Regions from separate parts of the Exiguobacterium sp. AB2 genome, predicted to be linked through region 2. Evidence: predicted binding sites of a transcription regulator. Region 2 holds the regulator's gene; the other holds the start of a gene.
The links. The regulator Rex, encoded in region 2, represses fermentation and respiration genes when NADH is low (regulators of the CRP and FNR family bind a similar motif). The targets are predictions, from matches to a motif close to TTGTGAAATATTTCACAA.

Region 1 (5,258 bases), on a different contig from region 2:
GCCGTTCGGACTTCGCCAACCAAGTGAACAACGTCCTCGCCTTCCCAGGCATTTTCCGCGGCGCGCTTGACGTTCGCGCGACCGAAATCAATGAGGAAATGAAGGAAGCCGCCGTCCATGCGATTGCCGACCTAGTGACCGAGGAAGATTTGACGAACGGGGTCGTCATCCCGAGTCCGTTCGATGAACGCGTCGCACCGGCCGTAGCCGTCGCGGTCGCTACCGCGGCCGTCGAGACCGGCGTCGCCAAACGCCCGCTCGATGAGGAAGCCATCCGGCTGCACGTGAGTCAAAAGCATTTATAATCCAAAAACTGCGCAGACCGTGTTGGTCTACGCAGTTTTTTAAATCGTTCCTTGTAAGATCCCTTCCGCCCATTCGACTTCTTCCGTCGTCGGTGGTTTGATTCCTTTGAGCGGATAGTCGAGACCGAGCGCCTCCCATTTATAGACGCCCATCTCATGGTACGGTAAGATTTCGACTTTCTCGACGTGATCGAGTTTTTGAATGAACGCTGCCGTGCGGCGGAGTGCGCCTTCATCGAGTGTCCATTCCGGGACGAGGACGTGGCGAATCCACATGTTCGTTCCGCGCTCGGATAAGTGTTCGGCGAGCGCGAGCGTGTTGACGTTGCTCCGTCCGGTCAGTTTCTTACACATGTCATCGTCGATATGTTTAATATCAAGCAAGACGAGATCGGTATGGTCCAAAATCGCGTCCAAGTTAGGGGGACGGAGTGCACCTGACGTGTCGAGTGTCGTATGGAGCCCGTGTTTCTTCGCCTCACGCAACAGCGCCTCTAAAAACTCTGGCTGCGCGAGCGGGTCGCCCCCAGAAATCGTGATGCCGCCTTTTGACGCTTCCATGAACGGACGATAGCTGAGCGCTTCTTGAATGACGTCCTCCGCCGAACGATGGTTATTCTTTTTGAAATCCCACGTATCAGCGTTATGGCAATAGAGGCAACGCAGCGCACAACCTTGTAAAAAGACGATAAAACGAATTCCCGGGCCGTCAACGGTTCCAAACGATTCGACCGAGTGTACATATCCCATTGTCATCGAAATGACCTCCTAACGAATGAGCGGCCCTCGAGTGAAGGCCGCCAAGCCTTTGTTTACAGTGAACCGTGGAACGTCCGGTTGATGACGTCGATCTGTTGCTCGCGTGTCAACTTGATGAAGTTGACCGCGTAACCTGAGACACGGATCGTGAGCTGTGGATATTCTTCCGGATGCTCCATCGCATCGAGCAACGTCTCACGGTTGAAGACGTTGACGTTCAAGTGATGGCCTTTATGTGCCCCGCCCATATAACCGTCAAGGAGTGCCGCCAAGTTGAGTTCACGTGCCACTTCTTCTTTACCGAGCGCTTTCGGGACGATCGAGAACGTGTAGGAGATACCGTCTTGCGCGTGTTCGAACGGGAGTTTCGCGACTGATGAGAGCGACGCGGCTGCCCCTTTCGTATCCCGGCCGTGCATCGGGTTCGCACCTGGTGCGAACGGTTCGCCGGCGCGACGTCCGTCTGGTGTGTTCCCTGTCTTCTTGCCGTAGACGACGTTTGATGTGATCGTCAAGACCGACTGCGTATGGAGCGCATCACGGTACGTTTTATGCTTGCGTACTTTTTCCATGAACGATTCAACGAGTTCGACGGCGATCGCATCGACACGGTCGTCGTTGTTGCCGAATTTAGGGAAGTCGCCTTCTGTCTCGAAGTCGACGGCGATGCCTTGTTCGTTTCGGACCGGTTTCACGGTCGCATATTTGATGGCTGACAGGCTGTCGGCTGTGACCGAGAGGCCGGCGATGCCGCATGCCATCGTCCGTAAAATCTCAGGGTCGTGGAGCGCCATCTCGATACGTTCGTACGCGTATTTGTCGTGCATGAAATGGATGACGTTGAGCGTGTTGACATATAGTTCAGCGAGCCAATCGAGCGTCCGGTCGAAGTCAGCGTACACTTTTTCGTACGTGAGGACGTCTTCCGTGTTCATCTCCCAAGCCGGTGCGATCTGGTCGCCGCTCTTCTCATCGCGTCCCCCGTTCATGCTATAGAGGAGTGCTTTCGCCATGTTGGCGCGAGCGCCGAAGAACTGCATCTGTTTCCCGATTTTCATCGGCGACACACAGCAGGCGATCCCATAATCGTCACCGAACGTCGGAAGCATGAGATCATCGTTTTCATATTGGATAGCCGACGTCTCAATCGACATCTTCGCGCAGTATTGCTTGAACCCTTCTGGCAATCTCGTTGACCAGAGCACCGTCAAGTTCGGCTCAGGAGCCGGGCCGAGGTTTGAGAGCGAATGGAGGAAGCGGAACGAGCTCTTCGTCACGTTCGAGCGACCGTCTTCACTCATGCCACCGATTGACTCGGTCACCCATGTCGGGTCACCGGAGAACAGTTCGTTATAGTCTGGTGTCCGTAAAAACTTGACGATTCGAAGCTTCATAATGAAGTGATCAACGATTTCTTGGACATCCGACTCCGTCAAACGACCAGCTTCGATGTCACGCTCTGCATAGACGTCGAGGAACGTCGAAACGCGTCCGAGTGACATGGCGGCCCCGTTTTGTTCTTTGACGGCTGCGAGATAAGCAAGGTACACCCATTGATACGCCTCTTGTGTATTTTCCGCCGGACGGCCGAGGTCAAACCCGTACGCCGTACCGAGCTGTTTCAATTCTTGGAGCGCCCGGAGCTGTTCCGACATTTCTTCGCGTGTCCGAATATCGGCTTCAGACAAGAAGCCACCACGCTTCGCCAAATCTTTCTTCCGTTCAGCCATCAAGAAGTCGACACCATAAAGAGCGACGCGACGATAGTCTCCGATAATGCGTCCGCGTCCGTATGCATCAGGAAGACCCGTAATGATCCCCGATTTCCGCGCCGCACGCATTTCAGGCGTGTACGCATCGAAGACACCTTGGTTGTGCGTCTTCCGAATGTCCGAATAAATTTTGGTGATCTGCGGATCCGGCTCGAATCCGTACGATTCGAGTGCCGCATCGACCATCCGAATCCCGCCGTTCGGGTGGATTGAGCGTTTGAACGGCTCATCCGTCTGAACGCCGACGACTTTCTCTAACGCTTTGTCTAAGTATCCTGGTCCGTGCGAGATGATGGTCGATGGCGTATGTTGATCAACATCCCAAACCCCGCCACGTTCTCGCTCTTGTTTCGTCAATTCCATCACATGTGCCCAAAGACGATCCGTCGCCTCTGTCGGGCCCGCCAAGAAACGGTCGTCTCCCGTATACTCGTGCCGGTTCAATCGAATAAACTCCCCGACGTTCACTTCCGTCGTCCATTGACCAGGAACAAATCCTGACCACGCTGATTTGATTTCGGTTGCCATGGTTGGTCACTCCTCATAGGTTGAGATAACTGCCTGCTTTCTATAATATGAGTGTACGTGAAAAAGTGAACAAGATGTATTACGAACTTGTGAATGTTGTAACAATCTAATGAACGTTGATACATCTCACTATTTGTAAGCGCTTCACTATCTGTTATACTAGTCCATCACTCAAATTTGAAACAGATGAGGCGCATGGTTGCGTGACTTCAGCGTCATCTGTACTCCTCTTAGTTTTCTGTGACGAAGTATACAGATTTAAGCGTGATATCCCTCACACTTCAGGGATAGAACTTGAATTTTTGACGCATTTCAGACACAATGAAGGCAGAACATTGTAGAAGAGGAAGGGGTTCTTCCCATGACGTATGAACCATTGACACCTGAGCACGACTTGAAAGTCGGTGACCGAATTTCACTTAAAGTCGATTCAGCCGGAGAATCGCGTGACGGATTCATTACAGAATTTGAAGATGCAGGATTTTGGATTCGCTTCGATGATGACATCGAAAACGAAGATTTCATCGATTATCGAGACAGCTTACTCGTCGCGCTCGTCTCACGACCGATTGATGTCGTCGCGACGCATCCCGAGTTAAAACCGTATGAGCAGTTGGTGACGGAGTTACAGTACCGCGTCTACCAAGGGTTCACGCTCGAAGGCATCGAACGGACAGCCGACGGAATCGATGTGCACATTTCGCTCATCGAAGACGGCCAAACGTATACCCAGACACTGCGCTCGTCATTTGACGGCGACACCGAACATGTTCGTTATATTTGAGACAGGGAGCGCTTATGCTTCCTTTGTTTTTGCCCAACGATAAGGAGAACTGATATGAACTTTACAAAACCATTTATTAACGAAGCCTGGGAGCGCCTCGGCTTCACTGAACCAATGCCGGTCCAAGCAGAAGCGTTCCCGCTCTTGCTTGACGGCAAAGACGTGACCATCGAGGCGCCGACCGGCACCGGGAAGACGCTCGCCTATTTGTTACCGGCAATCGAGAAAATCGACCCGACGAACGAACGCATCCAAGTCGTCATCGTCGCCCCGACACGAGAACTCGTCATGCAGATTCAAAACGTCGCCCAACGCTTCACAGAGAAAGGTGATGTCCGCATCGCCTCGTTCATCGGTGGTGTTGAACTGAAACGCCAAATCGATCGTCTGAAGAAAAAGCCGCATTTGATCGTCGGGACACCGGGACGTCTCGTCGAATTGATTGAAAAGAAGAAATTAAAATTGCATGAGACGCATACGGTCATTCTCGATGAAGCGGATCAAATCATCGACAGCGGGTTGACCGAGACCGCGGAGCGGATCATCAAGCATACGGCAGCAAATCGCCAAATCGCGCTCGTGTCAGCGACGTTGACGGATTCGTTGAACGCCTGGGCCGCACCGTTCTTGAATGAACCGGCTCACATTAAAATCGAGCGGGCCGTGAATAACCAAGTGACGTTCGGCTACATGTTGACGACACGCCGCTACAAGCCGGAGCTACTCCGCCGTCTGTCTCACGTCGACGGTGTCAAAGCGCTCGCCTTCATCAACAACCGCTCGTTCTTGCCGCCTTTAAAAGGAGAGCTCGAGAAGATGAACGTGAACTATCGCATGCTCGACAGCTTAAAAGGCAAACGGGAACGCGTCGAGACGCTCCGTGAATTCCGCAAAGGCGAGTACCCACTCCTCATCACGACGGGCCTTGCCGCTCGCGGCCTCGACATCGAAGAAGTGACGCACGTCGTCCATTTCGACTTGCCCGAATCGATTGACGACTTCATTCACCGCTCGGGCCGGACGGCTCGTGGAAACGCGGCCGGGACTGTGCTCTCCCTCGTGACCGATGAGGACTTGAAGCACTTGAAGGCGTTCGCCCGTCAACTCGGC
Region 2 (5,258 bases):
GACATGGTGTCTGAGGATTTAGGGCGACGATACTTCTCGCGATGCCACGTATTGATTCGGCTGACCGTGAAGACGAGGAGCGCGAGCACCCACATGAACAGTGTCGTTTGATAGAAGTGGAACCAGACCGACCCGGGTGCATAAAAGCTATGCACCGTCACGTCGACCGGCCAGACGACGAGGCGGATGAAGAGCGTGCTCATGAGCAATCCACTCAGGAGACTGATGAAGATGCCGCTCCACGTCTGGATGATGAAGCCGATGACGACGGGCAAGAAGTAAAACACGATTGTCGGGACGATCGTCGATTCTCCACGGATGAGCTCGGACACGAATTCAGTCCCGGTCGGCACGATGAAGGCGAGACCGGTCAAAAACGCATGCAACCAGTCGATCCGCAGCGCACGGGACCGCATCATGAATGGAGCTCCTCCCATTCCGCATACAGTGCCGTGATTGACTCTTTCGTCGCGTCGGACTCGCTCGATAGCTCCTGTGCCCGCGCGAAGTCGTTGAAGACGTCCGGCTCGCAAAGGAGCTGTTCAATCTCTTCGAGGCGTGCCTCGTGCTGTTCAATCGTGAGCTCGATCTCTTCGATGCGCTGTTTCATTCGACGCTCCTCACGTTGTTGTTCCTTGTCGGCCCGTTGCTTTTTGACGACGACTTGTTTCGTCTCAACGCGTGCGAGCCGGGCCAGTTCTTCGAGTTCTTCTTTCTTCTCGACGTAGTACGAGTAATCACCGAGGTACTCGTCAATCCCGTTCGGCGTGATCTCGAGGACCCGCGTGGCGAGCCGGTCGATGAAGTACCGATCGTGCGAGACGAACAGGATGGTGCCGGGATAGTCGAGGAGCGCGTTCTCGAGAATCATCTTCGAGTCGAGGTCCAAGTGGTTCGTCGGCTCATCCAAGATGAGCAAGTTCGGCTGCTCGAGCTTCAGCTTTGCGAGCGTCAAGCGGGCCCGTTCACCGCCTGACAGTTCGTGGACACGTTTCATGACGTCGTCCCCACTGAAGAGGAACTGGCCGAGCAGGCTCCGTACGTCTTGCTCGCGCATGAGCGGCCAGTCGTTCCAAATCTCGTCGATGACGCGGTTCTTATCAGACAGATTCTGTTGCTCCTGGTCGTAGTAGCCGATCTCGACGCCGGTCCCGTAACGGATGTCGCCGGTGAGCGCCGGCTGTTGTTTCGTCAACACTTTCAAAAGCGTCGACTTGCCGACCCCGTTCGGGCCGACGAGGGCGACCGATTCGCCGCGCTGCAGCTGGAAGCGCAGGTTTTGAGCGATCGGTTCCTCATAGCCGATGGCGAGGTCGCTTCCGCTCAACACATCATTCCCGCTCTGGCGTTTGATCGTGAACGAGAGGACGGCGCTGCGTTCGTCGCCGTCCGGTGCATCCATCCGGTCGACCTTCTCGAGTCGCTTCCGGACGCTCTGGGCACGCTTCGTCGTCGTCGCCCGGGCGATGTTACGTTGGATGAAGTCTTGCATCTTGGCGATTTCTTCTTGTTGCGACTCGAACTGCTTCTTCTCTTGCTCATAGAGGGCCGCTTTCTGTTCGAGATACTTCGTATAGTTGCCGACGAAGCGGCGGCTCCGATGACGCGACAGTTCATAGACGACCGAGACGACCCGGTCGAGGAAGTAGCGGTCGTGGGAGACGATGAGGACGGCCCCTTTATAGCCGCTCAAGTACTTCTCGAGCCACGCGAGCGTCTCGATGTCCAAGTGGTTCGTCGGCTCGTCCAAGATGAGGAGGTCCGGGCTCTGGAGGAGCATCTTCGCCAAGGCGAGACGCGTTCGTTGCCCACCCGAAAGCGTGTCTATTTGACGCTCGAAGTCGTCCGGATAGAACCGCATCCCGTGGAGCACCGAGCGAATCGTCGCTTCATATTGATAGCCGCCCCGATCCTTGAACGTATGTTGTTCCTCGTCATACGCGGCGAGGAGCCGTTCATAGGCGTCCGCATCGTTCAAGATGCGTTCACTGCCCATGTCTTGCTCCATCCGTCGGAGCGTTTGTTCTTGCTCGATTAAATCGGTGAAGACGGTGAGCATTTCGTTCCAGATCGTCTCGCTCGATTCTAGCCCGGAGTCTTGGGCGAGGTAGCCGATCGTGACGTCTTTTGGCTTCATGATGTCGCCTGAGTCGTAGTTATATTCCCCGGCGATGACTTTGAGGAGCGTCGACTTGCCGGCACCGTTCCGGCCGACGAGGGCGACACGTTCACCTTCTTGAATCTCGAGTTTGACGTTCTCTAAAATCGGCTCGACGCCGAATGATTTTGATAAGTTGTTGACTTGCAATAGGATCAAGTGAAAAAACCCCTTTCTCTGTATTTAGTATACTGTATTTTTTAGTCTTTTCAGGTATATTCATTGAGTGGTCATGTGAATTCGTTTACAATCAAGGTGTATGAAATCAGATTCGTGTGTAACGTGTCGTAAAAAGGAGGCTCTTTCCGTTGAGTCAAAACGAACCAAAGATTCCGCAAGCGACAGCCAAACGGTTGCCACTATATTATCGGTTTATCCAAAGCCTGCATTCATCAGGCAAACAACGTGTCTCTTCTGCCGAACTGAGTGAGGCGGTCAAGGTCGATTCGGCGACGATTCGCCGCGACTTTTCGTACTTCGGTGCGCTCGGTAAAAAGGGATATGGCTATAACGTACAGTATCTGTTAGACTTTTTCCGAAAGACATTGAACCAGGACGAAATCACGAACGTCGCCTTGGTCGGGGTCGGTCATCTCGGGACAGCTTTCGTCAACTATAACTTCCTTAAAAACAATAACACACATATCGTCGTCGGGTTCGATGCAGACGAGACAAAAGTCGGCACGACGATGTCCGGTGTCCCGATTCATCACGTCGATGAGATGGAACAGATCATGAAGCAAAACAAAATCGATGTCGCCATCCTCACGGTCCCGTCCGCCTATGCGCAGCCGGTCGCCGATGACTTGGTCCGCTTTGGCATCAAAGGGATTTTGAACTTCACGCCGGCTCGACTTACGGTGCCGGACACGGTCCGCGTCCATCATATCGACTTGTCGATCGAACTCCAGTCGCTCATTTACTTTATGCAACACTATCCATCCGCTGAGGGGGTCCATCAATAATGGAATTTCTACAATCATCACTCGTCGTCGGTATCCCAGGTGGCGTCAGTATTTTTATCATCGCCATCATCGCGCTCATTCTCTTCGGGCCGAAGAAATTGCCAGAGTTCGGTCGGGCCGCGGGACAGACGCTCCGTGAGTTCAAAAATGCCACGAACGGCATGATGAAAGAGCACGACGAGAACGACAAGAAAGAAATCGAGAAGAAAGAGCAATAAGCCATGAACCATCAACCTGATCAAGAACGGGCACTGTCCGATCACTTGACAGAGCTGCGGAGACGACTGATGCTGTCGGCATTTGTCGTCTTTGCCTTATTCCTTATCGCTTTGCCGAGTGTCAAATACGTGCTCGCCTATCTGCAGGCGGACCTCGTCGAACGAGGGCTCGAACTGAACGCCTTTGGGGTCGCGGATCCGCTTATGATTTATTTGAATATGGCGTTCATTATCGGGATCGTGGCGTCCGGTCCGTTTCTACTGTATCAACTGTGGGCGTTCGTCGCACCTGGTCTGCATCCGAACGAGCGGAAAGCGACGCTCGCTTACATTCCAATCATTTCGGTTTTATTCCTCGTCGGTTTGGCGTTCGCCTACTATTGGCTGTTCCCGCTCGTCCTCGATATCTCGACGGACCTCGGGCAAGACCTTGGTCTGACCCAAATCATCGGGGCGTCGAACTACTTCACGTTCCTGCTGCAGTTGACGATTCCATTCGGACTATTGTTCCAGTTGCCGGTCGTGACGATGTTCTTGACGCGCATCGGTGTCGTGACGCCGTATTTCTTATCTAAAATTCGGAAGTACGCCTACTTCGCCTTGTTCGTCATCGCGGCCTTCATCACACCGCCGGATTTGACGTCGCACCTCATGGTGTCGCTGCCGCTTTTCTTCTTGTATGAGATCAGTTTGTCGATCTCACGCGTGACGTATCGCGGAGTGCTCCGACGTGAGAAAGAGGCGCAAGTGAAAGAACAGATGGATTTGATGAAACAGATGAATGAGAAGTGAGCATCGTTCCTTAACGGGACGATGCTTCAGAGTGTAGACAAAGTCATGTTTCAGTTGAACTGAAACATGACTTTGTCGTTTTCTTCAATAGCGCCATCGCAGAAAATCGCTATTTCAAGCGGTTCTATAGTTTGCTTAGATCATGGCTTTAAACAAAAAAGCTGCAGACAAGTAATTTGTCTACAGCCTGGAGCATCGTTCCTTAACGGGACGATGCTTTTTTTGATTGGGAATAAATGTTTTTACCAACAAGATAAACGCTGGACCCACGTGATACGATGAAACTACTTAGACATAAGTCAGGGGGAGAAGCGATGGTTTGGGAGTACTACGGGGATGCAATCATCATCGTCGGTGTGTTGACGACGATGCTATTGATTGCCGTGCTGAGTTTTTTGAAGTCTCCATTCAAGCGGAGACTCGTCTTCTCGTTGACGTTGCTCGTCGTGGGATACGTATCTTGTATCATCGGACTCGTCTTCGTTCGCGGTTGGGATGCGCTGGGCTGGATCATGATTGGTTTCAGTTTGTACGTGGTCGGTCTCGTCACGTATATTGGCGTCGTCATCTTTCACTGGATCAAAGCGCGACGCACGACAAAATCATGAGTGAACCGTTCCGATTGCGGAGCGGTTTTTTTGTCGTCACAACTGCTGTTCAAACTTCTGACATAATTACGTGAAAAATTGAGCAAAGGGATTGTCAAACCTTCTTGTGAAATAGTACAATAAGTTCAGAAAGCAAATGTGATATTTATCACAAACACTAACTTGCCTACCACTCAAAGGAGAGACAACCATATGAAAATCGCAGTCATCGGATGTACACACGCAGGAACAGCAGCAGTTAAAGGCTTACTCGCCAAACACGACAATCTTGACATCACGGTCTATGAGCGGAACGATAACGTCAGCTTCCTCTCGTGTGGGATTGCGCTTCACGTCGGCGGTGTCGTCAAACGTGCCGAAGAACTCTTCTATGCGTCACCGACTGAGCTTGAAGAACTCGGCGCAACGATGCGCATGAAGCACGACGTGTTGAACATCGACACGGAAGCGAAGACGGTCCATGTGAAAAATCTCGACACGGGCGAAGACGTCTATGACACGTTCGATCGTTTGATCG

Region 1: a site for Rex is predicted at 3,452-3,469, ahead of pflB (formate C-acetyltransferase). Genes of this name have one in related genera too.

What each region holds. Positions count from the first base shown of each region.
Region 1 covers NZ_JNAA01000005.1:24,091-29,348, forward strand. Annotated here, with positions in the region: gene DI14_RS00620 (NADP-dependent malic enzyme) at 1-305, shown strand, start outside; gene pflA (pyruvate formate-lyase-activating protein) at 345-1,061, opposite strand; gene pflB (formate C-acetyltransferase) at 1,118-3,364, opposite strand; gene DI14_RS00635 (hypothetical protein) at 3,726-4,148, shown strand; partial or broken gene DI14_RS00640 (DEAD/DEAH box helicase) at 4,203-5,258, shown strand, end outside.
Region 2 covers NZ_JNAA01000079.1:1,043-6,300, reverse strand. Annotated here, with positions in the region: gene DI14_RS10630 (hypothetical protein) at 1-419, opposite strand, end outside; gene DI14_RS10625 (ABC-F family ATP-binding cassette domain-containing protein) at 416-2,317, opposite strand; gene DI14_RS10620 (redox-sensing transcriptional repressor Rex) at 2,467-3,123, shown strand; gene tatA (twin-arginine translocase TatA/TatE family subunit) at 3,123-3,341, shown strand; gene tatC (twin-arginine translocase subunit TatC) at 3,345-4,133, shown strand; gene DI14_RS10605 (hypothetical protein) at 4,448-4,741, shown strand; gene DI14_RS10600 (FAD-dependent oxidoreductase) at 4,934-5,258, shown strand, end outside.